Regions from separate parts of the Clostridium sp. JNZ X4-2 genome, predicted to be linked through region 4. Evidence: riboswitches for the same ligand, from Rfam matches in the RefSeq annotation. Region 4 holds a riboswitch; each other region holds the start of a gene.

Region 1 (4,349 bases), 530 kb from region 4:
ACTGGGTGCAGTAAAATCCAGTGTGGCAGATTTGATGAATTTTAAAGATTTTCTGTACTTTTTTGATGTTATATTTATAGTGCCCTTTATAAATAAATACGTTAGAAGCAGGAAAGCTGATATTTCCATAAGCTACAGGATACCAGCACTTGTAGTACTTATTTTTCTGGGAGTATTGACGGATTTTAAAAGCTTTTATAATCTGTCCAGGGAACAGCCCCGGCTTTTGAGTACAATGTACAATAAGGTGTACATAACCAGAAAATTGGGTATTTTAAATTACCACTGTCTTGATATTTACAATTCAATTTCTGCCAATATAACTAAACTGGCACCTATTTCTAAAGAAAAAGTTGATACCATAGATGATTTTATGGATAAAAACAAATCGGATAATAAAAGCTTAAAGGGATCTGCAAAGGGAAAAAATTTGATAATGATACAGGTGGAGGCTCTTCAGGAATTTGCAATAAATGCCTCTATTAATGGAAATGAAATAACTCCAAATTTAAACAGATGGGTAAAAAGGTCCGAGTATTTTGACAATTTTTATTATCAGGTAGCTGCAGGAGGCACTTCCGATGCAGAGTTCATGACCAATAATTCATTATATCCGGCTCCCGCAGGGGCAGCTTATTTTCTCTATTCTGGAAACAAATTCAGTGCAATGCCCCAAAATTTTAAAAATAACGGTTACAGTACGGCAGCACTTCACGGTTTCAGAGAAAACTTCTGGAACAGGGATATAATGTATAAAAAATTTGGTTTTGATAATTTTTACGGTGAAAAAAGTTATAAAGAAGATGAGTCCATAGGCCTTGGACTCAGTGACAGATCTTTTTTGATACAGTCACTTGTGAAATTACATAATATGAAATCACCTTATTATGCTTTCTTAATAACATTAACAAGTCATTTTCCCTATGATGCCGTGGATAAGTATGGCAGTTTTGATGTGGGAAATTTAAAAGGAAGCCTTATGGGGAATTATCTGCAGGCCATACATTATACAGATGAGCAGCTGGGAATGTTTTTAGATGCATTGGATGAAGAGGGAACACTGAAAAATTCAGTTGTAATGCTTTATGGAGACCATTATGCAATACCCAAGGACAAAGAGCAGCAGCTGTTCAAATTTTTAAATATGAGTTCCACTTCTGATGTGGACTGGGAAAAACTTCAGAAGGTGCCTCTTCTCATACATTTCCCCGATGAATCGGTAAAGGGTGTAAATGATACCTATGGAGGTGAAATGGACATATACCCTACAGTATGTAATTTATTTGATCTTCCTGGAAAAGATATGTTTGGGAAAGATCTTTTCAACCCTAACAGTCAGAGGGTCATATTTAGGAATGGTTCTTTTATAGATAGAAATTATTATTATTCCTCCCAGGATGATGTGTACTACAATGTAAAGACTGGAAAAAGAGTATCTGAAAACAGCAGCCTTAAAAAAGATGAGGAGAATGTTTTGAATCAGCTGGGGTATTCGGACTATATACTTAAACACAATGCAATTGACAAATTAAATAGATAAATTGTGAAAATCATATAAAATGTTTACATTTTTATAAATAAGTGGTACTATAATATTGTAATAAATTTAATATTGTCTTTAGTGTCAGGGGTGCCGGGACGGCTGAGAAAAGTGAAAACTTTAACCCTTTGAACCTGATTCGGGTAACGCCGACGTAGGGAACCGCTTTACATTCGTATCCTGAAGCACTATTTATAAATAGTGCTTTTGTTTTTTGTCAAAGTTTTATAGGGAGATAATTTAAATGTTTGTTGATGCACACAATCATATGGATTTTTATGGCAAGAACTTAAAAAAAGCACTTCACATCATAAAAAAAAATGATATCAAGACTTTGGGATGTTCTATGAATCTGGAAAGCTATATTTTTACAAAAAAGATAAGCGCAGAAAATGAAAATATAGTACCCTGTTTTGGAATACATCCCTGGGAAGCACATAAAAATTGCAGTGACCTGGATAGCTTTGACGACTATGTCAGGGAGTGCAGGGCTGTAGGGGAGATAGGGCTTGATTATTATTGGGTTTTGGAAAGTGAAAAATATCCAAAAATGGACAGGGTATTTGAATACTTTCTGGACAGAGCAAAGCGCTATGACAAGATAGTAAATATTCACACTAAGGGAGCGGAAGAAAAAATACTGGAATATATAAGAAGTTATAAATTGAGGACACCTATAATTCACTGGTACAGCGGGAATGTGGATACTCTTAAAGAACTTTTGAAATTGGGCTGTTATTTTACCATAAGTGTTGATATAGGATATTCCAGACTTACAGATGAAATAGTGAAGATGCTTCCAATGGATAGAATATTGACCGAGACAGACGGCCCCACTTCTCTTGAATGGGTGAATAAGAAGTATGGATACCCCTGTGAAGTTGAAAATATTGTTAAAAAGATCTCCAGTATAAAAGGTATTCAATATGAAGAGGTTAAAGACGAAATATCCAGCAATTTTAGCAGATTTAAATTATGAATTTAAGGTGTTTGGAATGAAAAAATCAGAAAATATTCAAGACAAGATATATCCGGTAGTTACCATAGCAGCAGTTGTGATTTTATGGCAGATAGTAGTGGGTTTTCAGTATATACAGCCCTATATTCTTCCTTCTCCATGGGATATTATAAAAACCCTTGTTTCGGACTTTAAAAATATAATGGAAAATACGGAAACCACCCTTTATGAATCCTTTATAGGATTTTTCATATCCATAGTATTTTCTTTTGTGCTGGCTATAATAATGGACAGTTTTCATGTGGTCAAAAAATCACTTTATCCTATTTTATTAATATCCCAGACAGTTCCCACTATAGCCATAGCGCCGCTTTTTATAATATGGTTCGGATTTGGAGCACTTCCCAAGATAATAGTTGTAATAACCGTATGCTTTTTTCCCATTGTTGTAAGTCTTGTAGATGGTCTTGAAAAAATAGACACAGACTACATAAATTTGTTCCATAATATGAAGGCATCAAAATTGCAGATATTTTACCATCTAAAACTTCCCTATGCTCTGGTGAACTTTTTTTCAGGTTTGAAGATTGCTGCAACTTACATGATAATGGCTGCAATTATAGGCGAATGGCTGGGGGGAGACAGTGGAATAGGCGTATACATGGTGAGGGCAAAAAATGCTTATCAGTTGGACAAGGTATTTGCTTCAATTCTGGTTATTGTTATAGTGAGTATTGCAATAATCTATATGATAGACTTTATAGGCAAAAAAATAATACATTGGAAATAAGGGGGATAAACATGAAAAAAAGCAGATTTATATTTTTGATACTGGCTGTATTTACAAGCGTACTTACATTGTCAGGATGTGGATCAAATGATAAAAAGGAAACATCAAATTCCTTGGACAAGACAACTGTAATATTGGACTGGACTCCCAATACAAATCATACTGGACTGTATGTGGCCTTGAATAAAGGATATTATAAGGATGAAGGACTGGATGTCAAAATAGTTCAGCCTTCCGAGGGAAGCGTCACAAATCTCATAGCAGCTGGGAAAGGTGATTTCGGGGTTAGTTATCAGGAGGACGTCACCTATGCACTTACAAGTGACAATCCTCTTCCTGTAAAGGCCATTGCCACGATAATGCAGCACAATACTTCCGGTTTTGCTGCACCTAAAAGCAAGAACATAAAGACTCCCAAGGATTTTGAAGGAAAAGTATATGGAGGATGGGGTTCACCTTCAGAGGAAGCAGTGCTTAAAGCTGTCATGGAGAAAGACGGGGGAGATTTCAGTAAAGTTAAGATAGTGAATATTGGAAATGACGATTTCTTTGCAGCTACAAAAAAGAATATAGATTTTGCATGGATATTTGAAGGGTGGACGGGTATACAGGCTAAATTAAAGGGAGAACAGCTTGATTACATACCTGTCAAAAATCTCGATCCGGCTCTTGACTACTATACACCTATTCTTATAAGCAGTGACAAGATTATAAGTAAAAATCCGGAAAAGGTAAGAAAATTCCTGGCAGCTACTGCAAAAGGATATGAATACTCTATAAAGCACCCTGAGGAAAGTGCAGATATACTTTTGAAATATGCACCTGAGATAGACAAAAATCTTGCTGTGCAAAGCCAAAAATATATGTCTAAGCAGTATGTGGCGGATGCACCTAGATGGGGAGTTATGAAATCCGAAGTATGGCAGCGTTATGCTAAATTTTTAAAGGACAAGGGTCTTATAAAAAAGGAGTTAAATACGAGTGATGCATTCACAAACGAATTCCTGCCAAAATAACGGTGATGAAGTAATGATTGAACTTGAAAATGTGTGCAAGAACTT
Region 2 (4,349 bases), 750 kb from region 4:
TGGGATACCAGTCAAGCACCAGATCCACATTTTCCAATTTACCATTATCCTTTTGGGATGATTTACTGCCGCATCCCGTTAAACCAACCAGCATTAAAGCTGACATGATAAAAGCTAAAATTTTTATTTTTTTCACACTTCATTCCTCCCTTTTACTATTTTATTTTCAAGCACACTTATAATTTTAACCATAACCAGTGCAACTGCAGACAATATTACAATAGGGGCAAAAACTCCCGCACCATCCAGCTGTGTCATCATTCTCTTGCTGAAATATCCAAGGCCAGCCTGTGCTCCCAGCCATTCACTTATAGCCGCACCTACCACACTCAGCGGAACTGCTATTTTAAGAGCAGAAAAAAAATAAGGAAGTGCTGCCGGAAACTTCAATTTTATAAATATATCCTTTTTACTGGCACCATATGTAAATAGAAGTTCCTCCATATCCCTTCTAGTGGAACGAAGGCCGTCATATACATTTATTGTTATAGGGAAAAAAGTTATGAGTATGGTTACCAATACCTTACTCCATATTCCATATCCAAACCACAGCACAAATATAGGTGCAAGTGCAGTTATGGGCACTGTCTGAGTTACAATTACGATAGGATAAAGAGCTCTCTGCACCTTTTCACTGATATTCATGGCAGCAGCAAGAAGCACCCCAAATATTATGGATATTCCAAGTCCCTCAAAAGTTACAAGAAGAGTTGCCGGCAGATGAACCAAAAATAAAATATCTTTCAGTTCCCATATTTTTTTTACAATTGCCGTAGGGGATGGAAGGATATACATGGCATCTATATATCTGGCAATTCCCTCCCAGGCTGCAAAAAATAACAGGCATATTATTATGGATGATCTGTATTTTTTCACAGCCTGACCCCCTTTTTCAATTCATTTATAAGCTCACTCTTTATTTCTAACATATCAGGGCTGTCAAGCATATCCCTTGTACGCGGATAACTTAAATCCACTTTTATTTCCTTAAATTTTCTTATGGGACTTCCATCTGTTATAAATATTTTTGTTGATAAAAAAAGTGCTTCTTCTACATCATGTGTTATGAACAACACCGTTTTATTTAAATTTGACCATTTATCTAAAAGCCACTCCTGCATGGAAAGCCTTGTTATTGCATCCAGTGCACTAAATGGTTCATCTAAAAGAAGCATATCCGATCCTGTAAGAAGAGTTCTTGTAAAAGAAACCCTCTGACGCATACCTCCTGATAAATCCCTGGGGTATTTATTCTTGTATTTTTCAAGTCCAAAGGCCTTAAGTATTTTTTCAGCTTCATATCTGGCTTTTTTAAAATCCTCTCCCTTGATTTCAAGAGGCAGTGAAGAGTTTTGAAGTATAGTCCTCCAGGGTATTAAAAGATCATTTTGAGGCATATATCCTATATATCCTTTTTTAAGGGTATTGATATTTCTATTTTCTAAAAATATATCTCCCTCAAAAGGTCTTTCCAATTTGCAGATAAGCCTGAACACAGTGCTTTTCCCACACCCACTGGGACCTACTATACTTATAAATTCACCTTTGTTCACAGTAAAATTCAAATTTTTTATTATGAAATCAGGGTCTTCATCATATTTAAAACTTATATTTTTAAATTCCAGCACAATTACATCCCCTTTTTATATGACATATCCCAAAACATTCTTTCATATTTACTGGTATTTATAAAAATTTCTTTCAATCTCTTGAATTTTTCCCTGGATATATCTTCAGTCATATGATCAAGCAGATCAATTGTCCACCGTGTTTCCCTTTCATAATCCTCTGATGCATATCCCCTTATCCACTGTCCATAAAATTCATGCTGGGCGGCACCATCTATTTTGCTCAGTTTTTTTCCAATTAAGTAATAACTCCACATACAAGCTAGAAGTGAGGCCGTCAAATCCATTAAATCACCCATCTGGGACACTGACAACATATAATTTGTATATGAAATATTTTCAATGGAAGCTCTGGTATTCTCTATATCCTTTTTTCCAATGCCAAGTCTCTTCATATAAGCCCTATGTATATTCATTTCCCCATTTAATATATTATCCACCATTTTGGAAAAGCCCCTCATAGTAATTTCTTCATTGGATTTAACCACTCCAAGAGCATATATTTTTACATAATCCAAAAGATATATATAATCTTGAATCATATAGAATTTGAATTTATCTATCTCCAAACTTCCATCTGCTATTCCTTTTATGAAAGGATGCTGATAATAAGAATCCCATATGTCCTTTACACTGTCGTACAATTTCATAGATGTCTTCATGTAATTCCCCCCTTTTTCAGTTCACAGTTCACAATTATTTTCATAAAAAAAGGCACAACCTTCTGAAGAGGTTTGTACCTTTACTCGCTAAATTACATGTGGCCTCTTCCTACGCTGGCATTAACCAGATCAGGTATAAATAGGGTCTAAGGATTTAATCCTTACTCTCAGCCGGTAATACCAGCCCCCCTGGGATATATGACGTATTTAATTTTATATATTACACAAACACCAATTATAGTACTACAATAATTGAAATTAATCAATATCTCATTGCATTTACTCCAGTGAATAAACTATATTGCCTAGTTCATCTGCTTCTTTTTTATCATGGGTCACCAGTATAATTGTTCTTTTATTTTCCCTATAAAGTGATAAAAATTTCTTTATTATGTCACCTTTCAGTCTATCATCCAGACCCTTAAAAGGTTCATCCATTAAGAGCAAATCACTTTTGTAGGCAAAGGCCCTGGCAAGTGCAACTCTTCTCTTCATACCACCGCTTAATTCCCTGGGAAATTTATCCCTGCAATTTGACAATTCCACCATGCTTAAAAATCTATTCACAGTAAAATCCACCTGAATTTTACTCATTGTTGACTTCAATACAAAGGCTATGTTTTCGTACACTGTAAGATGTGAAATCAATCTATCTTCCTGAAAAATATAAGATAGCCTGCTGCTCTCCAAATGAACCTGTCCGCTATAATCCTTTTCAATTCCGCTTATGATATTTAAAAGAGTGGTTTTACCGCAGCCTGAAGGCCCCAGGACCGCTGTGATTTTGTTTTTTAGAAAGTTCACATTTAAATTTGTAAATACAGGAATTTCCCCATAGGACTTATTTAAATTTCTAATCACGACTTCGTACTTATCATTATTTTCCATACAGGCTGCCTCCCTTTATACTTACCCATTCAAATTTTCATATTACAAATCACTTTTTTACATCCAAATAATATTTAAATATCTTTTCAAACATAAAACTCAGTATTACAACTACAATAGTCCATGCAAACAGCTCCTGAGTTTCAAGAGTCGTTTTAGAATTCAATAGATTCAATCCTATGGAATAATTGGGTGTACTCAATACTTCTGATGCAACTGAAACCTTCCATCCAATTCCAAGGCACATGAGTATACCTGATACAATATAATTTTTTATACCGGGAAGATATATGTCTTTTAATAAATATTTTTTCTTCACCTTATATATATTTGCCATCTGAATTAGCTTTTCATCCACAGACTTTATTCCCTGAATTACATTTGTGTACACTATTGGAAAACATATGAGAACAGCTGTAAAAATAACCACATAGGATGAAGTAAACCAAATTAAAGCTATGATAATTATGGACATAACCGGAGTTGCCTTCATTGTAATTATAAGAGGATCTAGAATTTCCTCTATAAATTTGTTGAGGCCTGCAGCTACACCAAGCACAATGCCCACAATTATAGATATTAAAATTCCTGAAATTACCCTTATTATGCTGCTAAAAACACTTTTCCAAAAATAAACTTCCTTCATTAAAACAAATAGTGTTTTTATTACCTCAAAAGGTGATGGTAAAAGGAGTGAATTATTTATAAAAAGGGAGCAAAACTCCCATATAGACAACCAGAATATTAATATAAATAATTTTTTAATTACCTTTGGTTCCACTGTAATAGAAATTTTCATCCGGTATCTTTCCCCCAACAGATTTTGGATCACTTTCATATAAAACTTCATAGAATTTTTGAAGGATTTGTTTTCCATCTTTTGCACTTATAAATACTATATTGCTGTTTGGTATGGCCAGCTCTACCACTTTAGCCTTTGGAATTATGCCATGTTTTTCCATGAGTTTTCCAGCCTCTGTCTTCTTTGAATTTACAAAGTTCACAGATTCCCTGTATTTATTTAAAAAGTTATCTAAATCTTTTCCCCTTTTATCTATAAAAGATTTTCTAAATACTATAGTTCCCATAGCCAGCTTACTTTGCCCATTGGAGGCTTTATCCCATTCCTTGGTTAAATCTACAGGTACCTGCAAACTACTGTCTTTCATCT
Region 3 (4,349 bases), 960 kb from region 4:
TTGTTTCGAGTATTGAAAATCATCAATATGCTCTTTCTTGCAATCAATAGATTGATCCTGAATGAGAAAAATCTGTTATATAAAATACTTATGATGGTAAAATTGAAATTATTCCTAATCTACAAAAATATATTTAACACGAGAGTTTATTTTTATATACAAATGCGTAAAATACAGTGTAAATATATATTGTAAATATTTGTATCTGTTTCTTCTCATTTATATCGTCCTCATTTCCATCATTATAAGTTTCAATTACTGATGCCGGACTTCCATACACTCTATTCATAACATACTGGTTAGCTGCAAGTTTAACACTTTTATCTGAACTGTCATTGGCTAACTCTTTTAGCCATTTTAACACTTTATTTACTCATGCATTAACCCTGAACTACATACAGGTTTTTGCTATTTTGCTTTAATCTGTTTTAATTTGTGATATTTTTTTGGAGGACATTTGGAGGACATAAACCCAAAAAGAGCATTTTGGAATAAATTCCAAAATGCTCTTAAACATTGATATTCATGGTGCCGGAGGCGGGAGTCGAACCCGCATGTTGTCACCAACGACGGATTTTGAATCCGTTGCGTCTGCCAATTCCACCACTTCGGCATGTAACAAAATTATGATATCACAAATATTATTGAAGGTCAAGAGGTAATTATAAAATACAAATCTGTCCTATTTTTTAGAATAATTTTTAAAATGAATATTATTTTCATAATGCATTTGTATTTTAAGATAATATACGGTTTTCATTATATTATTTACACATTTTTTTAAATAATATAACTTAAATATAAAATAATTGTTAATTCACAGAAATTTGAAATAGTAGTTGTGAATAAATAAAAAATATGATACTATTTATTTAAGAATATTCTAAATAATGTATAATGATTAACGGAGGTGACTTAAATTCAATTAAATATTTTTTATTACTTATTATAGAGTCTATATAACTACTAAGGAGGAATACGATGAGTAAACAAGACGCATTAAATGAAGACCTTGAACGTGGTCTAGAAGAACGTCACATTCAACTGATTGCACTTGGCGGCGCTATTGGTGTAGGTTTATTTCTAGGATCTGCCACTGCTATTCAAACGGCTGGACCGGCAATTCTATTCGTCTATGTTATAGCTGGTTTTGCTATGTTTGTTATAATGAGGGCCTTAGGTGAGCTGGCAACTTCCTATCCTGTTTCTGGATCCTTTAGTGCCTATGCCAACGAATTCATAGGACCATTGGCGGGTTACATGACTGGATGGACATACTGGTTCATGTGGGTGGTAACCTGTATGGCTGAAATTACTGCTGTAGGTGTATACGTTAAATTCTGGATTCCGACCATGCCCCAGTGGATACCTGCACTGGCAGCACTTGTTGTAATGACATGCGTAAATCTAATTGCAGTAAAGGCCTATGGTGAATTTGAATTCTGGTTTGCACTTATTAAAGTAGTTACAATTATTGCAATGATAGTATTAGGTCTGCTTATGATTATATTTGGCCTGGGTAACGGCGGAAAGCCTATTGGTATTTCAAATCTATGGTCACACGGAGGATTTTTCCCTAAAGGTGGATGGGGACCTATGCTTGCAGTAACAATGGTTATGTTTGCTTACCTTGGCACAGAACTTATAGGTGTTACAGCAGGAGAAGCAAAAAATCCGGAGAAAACGATACCATCGGCTATCAACAAGGTATTTTGGAGAATACTTATATTTTATGTAGGAGCACTTTTTGTAATAATGTCCCTTTATCCATGGAACACTCTTGGCACAACTGGAAGTCCTTTTGTCTTAACTTTTAGTAAACTGGGTATATCAGCAGCAGCAGGTATTATAAACTTTGTAGTATTGACTGCAGCTTTATCTTCCTGCAACAGTGGTATTTTCAGTACAGGGCGTATGCTCTATAATCTTTCCCTTCAGGGAACAGCACCAAAAATGTTTGGTAAATTAGGCAAAAGTCATGTTCCGACTAATGGTATCATAATTTCTGCACTTTTTCTTTTAATTGGAGTTGTACTTAACTATTTATTCCCTGGAAAGGTATTTACTTATGTTACAAGTGTAGCTACACTTGGTGCAATTTGGGTTTGGGGAATAATCTTAATAGTTCAATTGAAGTTCAGAAAAAGACTTACTCCAGAGGAAGTAAATAAGTTACATTTTCCAATGTTCGGATACCCTTATCTCAACTGGATTGTACTCGCCTTTCTAGCTTTTGTTATTGTAATGTTAGCTTTCAGCAAAGATACTATGATTGCTCTTATTGTAGGGTGTATCTGGTTCATACTTTTATTAGCTTTCTACTTTATACTTGGTTTAAATAAAAAGAATGTCAACCCTAAAACCTCAAATTCTGGACAACCAACCTCAGAAAAATAAAATTTATTTCAACATCTTTTAGTTTTTATTTAATTTAATTTACAAATTTTTATTACTGTAGTACAATAAATTTAAAATAAGATAGTTTGTGGGGGTGCTCTATATAGCTGAGAAGAGATATTCTCTAACCCTTTGAACCTGATCCAGACAGAACTGGCGTAGGGAAGCAATTTCACATAATTTTAGATTTTTATTAGGTGTATGCTTTTCCGCATACACCTTTTATATTTATCCGGAGGTGTTTTAGATGAAAAAAGTATTGACAATTGCAGGCTCTGACAGTTCAGGCGGAGCTGGAATACAAGCCGATTTAAAAACCATGAGTGCCCTTGGTGTATACGGCATGAGTGTAATCACTGCTGTTACAGCACAAAATACAGTGGGAGTACAGGATGTACTTGATATAAGTCCTGAAATTGTAGAGGCTCAAATAAGGTCTATATTTGATGATATTAAAGTAGATGCAGTAAAAATTGGAATGGCTTCCAATAGCAAAACCATATCTGTAATAAAAAAACTCTTAATAGAATATAAGGCTAAAAATATAGTACTGGATCCAGTAATGATATCAAAAAGTGGATATTTTCTCCTAAAGCCAGAAGCTGAAACAGCCATAAAAGATATGGTAAATATTGCAGATATAGTAACTCCAAATATACCGGAAGCAGAAATCCTAACTGGATTAAAAATCAATAATGAAAGTGAAATGGAGGAGGCTGCTTTTAAAATAAAAGAATCCGGTGCAAAAAATGTATTTGTAAAGGGAGGCCACAGATGTAATGATGCCAATGATATTTTGCTCTACAATAATAAAATACTGACTCTGAAAGGTCACAGAATAAATACCAAAAATACTCATGGAACTGGCTGCACCATATCTTCCGCTATAGCCTCCTATCTAGCTAAGGACTATACCATGGACAGAGCGGTAGATCTATCAAAGCAGTATATAACTAAAGCAATAGAAAACTCATTTCCCATAGGCAGCGGCGTTGGTCCTGTAGGACATTTTGTTGAAATTTATAAAAAAGCCGGCATACCTTTTCAATAAATATAAATTGCAATTCATGTATTAAAATTAAAGGGGGTTAAAAATTGAACAATTCAAATTTAGACAGAGTAGCAAAAACATTATCAGAGGTTAGAAATAAAGTACCTCTTGTCCATTGTATTACCAACTACGTCACTATAAACGACTGTGCAAATATTCTTTTATCTTATGGTGCTTCACCTGCTATGTGTGAATCTTATGATGAGGTTTTTGATTTTGTTAAATTATCATCTGCCCTATATATAAATTTAGGAACTCTTGATAAGGAACAGGAAGCGGCCACAATTTTAGCCAGTACTTCTGCAAAAATCCATAACATCCCTGTAGTATTGGATCCTGTAGCTTGTGCTGCTATACCAAGGAAAATTCAAGTTATAAACAGAATACTCCAGGTTGGGAAAATTGATGTTATAAAAGGCAACATAGGAGAAATTAAATTTTTAGCAGGACAATCTTCCAGAGTAAAGGGTGTTGATTCTTTAGACACTGGAGAGGGAGCCTTGGAGTGCTGCATAGCCTTATCTCGCAAATATAACTGCATAGTTGCTGCCACTGGTAGAAAAGATTTCATAACAAATGGTAAAAATAGTGCCATAATTGAAAACGGAACAAAAATGTTAACTAAAGTTACTGGATCAGGCTGTATGGTAGGTGCTCTTTGCGGAGCTGCCTGCGGAGCTTCTGAAAATAAATTTACAGCTACTGTAAGTGCCATACTTTCAATGAATATAGCCGGGGAAGAAGCTTTTAAAATAGCCGCTGCCCCTGGAAGCTTCAGAATTAAACTCATAGACTGCATATATGAATTAAGTGAGAAAAAATTAAAAGAAGGTGCAAAAATAACATGGAAATAGATTATAGTCTATATCTTGCTACAGACAGAAGCCTGTTAAAAGAAGAT
Region 4 (4,349 bases):
TAAGCTGAAGATACAAGCCCTCCAAATGCAAAGTATACGGTTACAACTATGGCTCCTACGATAATTCCGGTTGTTTTAGGAATGCCGACGGTTACATTTAATATCCACGAAACGCCCATTAATTGTGCCGCAAACAAAGCCAGAGTGCCTACAAACATCATAGTAGAAAATACGCCTTTGAAATACTTTGAATATCTTTTATCCAGGAAGTCACCGCAAGTCATTAAATTATATTTGGTGGACAGCTCCCAGATCTTAGGTCCTACAAAATAAGCCAGAACCACACTGCCAATGGCAGAAGTTATCATCCACCATACAGCAGAAATACCTGATGTATAAGCAAGGCCGGTGATACCAACTGTAGAACCGGCACCAATATTCCCTCCGATAAGCGTTGCAAACAGCAACCCGGGACCAAGCTTTCTTCCGGCTACCATAAAATCGCTTCCACCCTTAACCTTTTTGGAAGCAACGTAACTTATTAAAATAAGCGCTGCAATATACAATATGATGGCTAAAATATAAATATTCATTAACTAATTTCCTCCTTTCAATTCATAATCCAGAATAAATATGAATTGAATATTAGTTTTTAGATCTAATAGCCTTCTACCTTGGCATTAAAGCTGTATTCAGGTGAAGGAAAAGTTCCGTCCAGGGTTTCCTTATGAAACTGATTCAAGCCCTCTACCATACTCTTCCTGATATGCGCAAATTGTTTAACGAATTTTGGTTTAAAATCTCCATACATCCCCAAAAGATCCTGGGTAACCAGCACCTGGCAGTCAACGTAAGGGCCAGCCCCTATTCCAAGTACTGGAACTTTTATTGATTCACTTAAAACTTTTGTAACACAACTTGGAACACATTCAACCACCATAGAAAATGCACCGGCTTTTTCTATTACCTTTGCATCTTCAATCAGCTGTACGGCACTCTCAGGAGTTCCTCCCTGAACCCTGAAACCACCAAGCTGACTGGAAGTCTGGGGAGTCAGACCTATATGCCCCATAACAGGTATTCCCGCTTTTACAATAGCTTCAATTTTATCCGCCATTTCCACTCCGCCTTCAAGCTTTACACAGTCACAGCCTGTTTCTTTCATAAGCCTGTTTGCACTCATAATAGCCTGTTCACAGCTTACATTATATGATCCAAAAGGCATGTCACCTACAACAAAAGTATTCGGGGCACCTTTTACAACTGGTTTTATATGATGAACCATATCATCCATTGTAACACCTGTAGTTTCCGAATAACCAAGCATAACCATACCAAGAGAATCCCCTACAAGAATAACTTCGGACTCGCTATCGTTTACAATAGATGCTGTAGTGTAATCATATGCCGTGACATAAGTAAACTTTTTTCCCTCATCCTTATACTTTTGAAAATCCAATACAGTCATTTTCTTTTTCATTTTTTATCTCTCCTCATCTTATAATAATTTAGGCCTGTCCTCATAATATAAATAAATTTACCGACAATAATTTAATTATATATGAGAGATATCCTAGTTCCACATTATAGAACTAGATTCTATTTTATCTTATATTAATATATTCTATAAAGAACTCATTATTCCTTCTTGAAAAATAAAAATTTTTTAAATATTTCAATACTTTCTTTTAAAAATATTCATATAACTGCCACCAAAATTCTAGAAATGGCGGCATGGGACTCTTATGGACTTGATAAATCTCTATATAGCCCATTTAATACTGCAATTGCTGCATCATTTAACTGCATAAAGGCTTTATAAAAAGAGGTTAAAACTCTTGATAAAGCAATTGAAAAAGCAGTCAAAAAAATATGCAAAAAATACACTGTAACAAAATTACTTGGAATTGAGATGAAGGATTCAGGATGAAGAATTTGAAGCTCAGGCAAGTATCTTTTCTCACTCTTCTGCTTCAAAAAAAGTTCATATAGAGGATTTGACCTCCTTGTGTTCAAAGTCAGCTGATGAATTGATTAAAAAGTGCAAAACAAGTAAAACACTTTTTGAAAGCATTTACATATATATGAATAAGTGTTATTATATATATAAAAGTAAATAGTATTGTTTGTGGGGGGACCGATTTGGTTGAGAAGGTAAAACCTGACCCTTTGAACTTGACGTAGTTAACACTACCGTAGGGAAGCAAATCATTTAAAGTATGTATTCAAGGAGTGTTTTCATAAACACTCTTTTTTATTTAAAAAATAAATATAATGTTACAGGGGAGCCCATGTCAATGGGCTGAGAGTAAGATAATATCTTTTACCCATATAACCTGATTTGGATAATGCCAACGTAGGGAAATTTTGCGCTATATTAAAAACATCTATAGTTTTTACTCTGCGGGAAGCATTTTGCTTCCCGTTTTTTAATATAAAAATCAAAAGGAGAGCGATAAAATGAATTATTCAACCCAGATGGATGCCGCCAGGAAAGAAATAGTCACGGAGGAGATGCGGACAGTAGCCAAAAAAGAAAATATGGACATAAAAGATCTGATGCATCTTGTATCCAAAGGCAAAACTGTCATTCCCGCCAATAAAAATCATAAAAAGTTAAGTGCAGAGGGGGTGGGAAAAGGACTGAAGACAAAGGTAAATGTCAACCTGGGCATTTCAGAGGACTGCTGCAATGTTACCCTGGAGCTTGACAAGGTAAAAAAAGCAATAGACATGAAAGCCGAAGCCATTATGGATCTCAGCTGCTTTGGAAAAACCCAGGAATTTAGAAACAAGTTAATAGCTATGTCCCCTGTCATGATAGGTACCGTTCCAATGTACGATGCAGTTGGTTTTTATGATAAGGAATTAAAAGATATAACTGCTGAAGAACTCCTTGGAGTTATAGAAACCCACGCTAAGGACGGAGTTGACTTTATGACCATCCATGCCGGTATAAACATGGAAACCGCACAGATATTCAAGAGAAATCCAAGGCTTATGAATTTTGTCTCAAGAGGAGGCAGTCTGCTGTATGCCTGGATGAATCTGAACAACAGGGAAAATCCCTTCTATGAATATTTTGATAAAATTCTTGACATATGCGAAAAATATGACGTAACCATAAGCCTGGGAGATGCATGCAGACCCGGATGTATAGATGATTCTACGGATCCAAGTCAGATAAAAGAACTTATGACCCTGGGGGAACTGGCAAAAAGAGCCTGGAAAAGAAATGTACAGGTTATGATAGAGGGCCCCGGTCATATGGCACTTAATGAAATAGAAACCAACATGAAGCTTGAAAAAAAATTGTGCCATGATGCTCCTTTTTATGTACTGGGTCCCATAGTAACAGATGTGGCACCTGGATATGACCATATAACAAGTGCCATAGGCGGCGCCATTGCAGCAACTTATGGAGCGAATTTTCTCTGCTATGTAACTCCTGCTGAACACCTCAGGCTTCCTGACCTGCAGGACATGAAAGATGGAATTATAGCTGCCAAAATAGCTGCCCATGCTGCAGATATTGCAAAAGGAATAAAAAATACAAGAGATTGGGATAACAAAATGGCTGAAGCTAGAAGAGAGCTTGACTGGGAAAAGATGTTTCACATAGCAATAGACCCTGAAAAAGCCAGAAAATACAGGGAAAGCTCAATGCCTGAAGATAAAAAGACATGTACCATGTGTGGGAAGATGTGCGCCGTAAGAAACATGAACAAGGTCATAGAGGGCAAAAATATAAACATTTTGAGGGATGAAGACTAAAATATCAATTTAAATTACTTTTAAAAGGAGGTGTAAAAATGACTTTTTATGATGTAGTATAATAAACGGCAGTATGGAAACTGCTTTAAAGGTAAATTCGGGAAGATTTCACACAAGTTATACGGATTATATGAAAGGATATCTCAATTTCAATGGCATTTTGGGAGTGTCTGTTCACAGTACTTTAGAAGCGATAAATGCAGAAAAAAAAGGGGCAGATTATCTTCTGGCAGGACATGTTTTCAAAACGGATTGTAAAAAAGGCTTAAAACCCAGAGGAATTTCATTTTTAAAAGATGTACTGAGTAATGTTTCAATACCTGTTATAGCCATCGGCGGCATAAATGAAGGCAATATAGACAAACTACTCAGTACTGACGTCTGTGGTGCTGCAGTAATGTCTCCTGTAATGTGCTCGGATGATCCATATCTTACAACACAGAATTTGAAAAAGCACATGGAATGGATATAATGGAAACAGCTTGGCGTATTGAACTGATAAGCTGTTTCTATATACAATACTGTTTATACATTATATTTCCAACACCCATTACATCCGGAAGGTGGAGCTGTAAATGGTTTTAGCTCCAAACCCTTTCCTTTATTTTCATTACTGGGCAAAGTTGAATTGATAG

The links. A riboswitch is a leader RNA that binds a small molecule or an ion and turns the genes downstream of it on or off. The one in region 4 is predicted to bind thiamine pyrophosphate.
Region 1: another riboswitch for thiamine pyrophosphate. It lies ahead of ACYUJ6_RS04985 (TatD family hydrolase); the one in region 4 lies ahead of thiC (phosphomethylpyrimidine synthase ThiC).
Region 2: another riboswitch for thiamine pyrophosphate. It lies ahead of tenA (thiaminase II); the one in region 4 lies ahead of thiC (phosphomethylpyrimidine synthase ThiC).
Region 3: another riboswitch for thiamine pyrophosphate. It lies ahead of thiD (bifunctional hydroxymethylpyrimidine kinase/phosphomethylpyrimidine kinase); the one in region 4 lies ahead of thiC (phosphomethylpyrimidine synthase ThiC).

Annotation. Positions count from the first base shown of each region.
Region 1 is NZ_CM142685.1:1,052,679-1,057,027, forward strand. It holds gene ACYUJ6_RS04980 (LTA synthase family protein) at 1-1,540, shown strand, start outside; TPP riboswitch at 1,617-1,718, shown strand; gene ACYUJ6_RS04985 (TatD family hydrolase) at 1,785-2,519, shown strand; gene ACYUJ6_RS04990 (ABC transporter permease) at 2,467-3,288, shown strand; gene ACYUJ6_RS04995 (ABC transporter substrate-binding protein) at 3,300-4,304, shown strand; gene ACYUJ6_RS05000 (ABC transporter ATP-binding protein) at 4,273-4,349, shown strand, end outside.
Region 2 is NZ_CM142685.1:2,334,767-2,339,115, forward strand. It holds gene ACYUJ6_RS11185 (ABC transporter substrate-binding protein) at 1-136, opposite strand, end outside; gene ACYUJ6_RS11190 (ABC transporter permease) at 133-876, opposite strand; gene ACYUJ6_RS11195 (ABC transporter ATP-binding protein) at 873-1,628, opposite strand; gene tenA (thiaminase II) at 1,631-2,290, opposite strand; TPP riboswitch at 2,380-2,491, opposite strand; gene ACYUJ6_RS11205 (ABC transporter ATP-binding protein) at 2,570-3,178, opposite strand; gene ACYUJ6_RS11210 (ABC transporter permease) at 3,228-3,977, opposite strand; gene ACYUJ6_RS11215 (ABC transporter substrate-binding protein) at 3,940-4,349, opposite strand, start outside.
Region 3 is NZ_CM142685.1:2,545,202-2,549,550, forward strand. It holds gene ACYUJ6_RS12240 (hypothetical protein) at 134-364, opposite strand; tRNA gene ACYUJ6_RS12245 (tRNA-Leu) at 527-613, opposite strand; gene ACYUJ6_RS12250 (amino acid permease) at 982-2,397, shown strand; TPP riboswitch at 2,478-2,580, shown strand; gene thiD (bifunctional hydroxymethylpyrimidine kinase/phosphomethylpyrimidine kinase) at 2,645-3,448, shown strand; gene thiM (hydroxyethylthiazole kinase) at 3,493-4,302, shown strand; gene thiE (thiamine phosphate synthase) at 4,293-4,349, shown strand, end outside.
Region 4 is NZ_CM142685.1:1,587,541-1,591,889, reverse strand. It holds gene ACYUJ6_RS07715 (sodium:solute symporter family protein) at 1-533, opposite strand, end outside; gene panB (3-methyl-2-oxobutanoate hydroxymethyltransferase) at 599-1,420, opposite strand; TPP riboswitch at 2,061-2,160, shown strand; TPP riboswitch at 2,212-2,321, shown strand; gene thiC (phosphomethylpyrimidine synthase ThiC) at 2,401-3,714, shown strand; gene ACYUJ6_RS07700 (thiamine phosphate synthase) at 3,773-4,186, shown strand.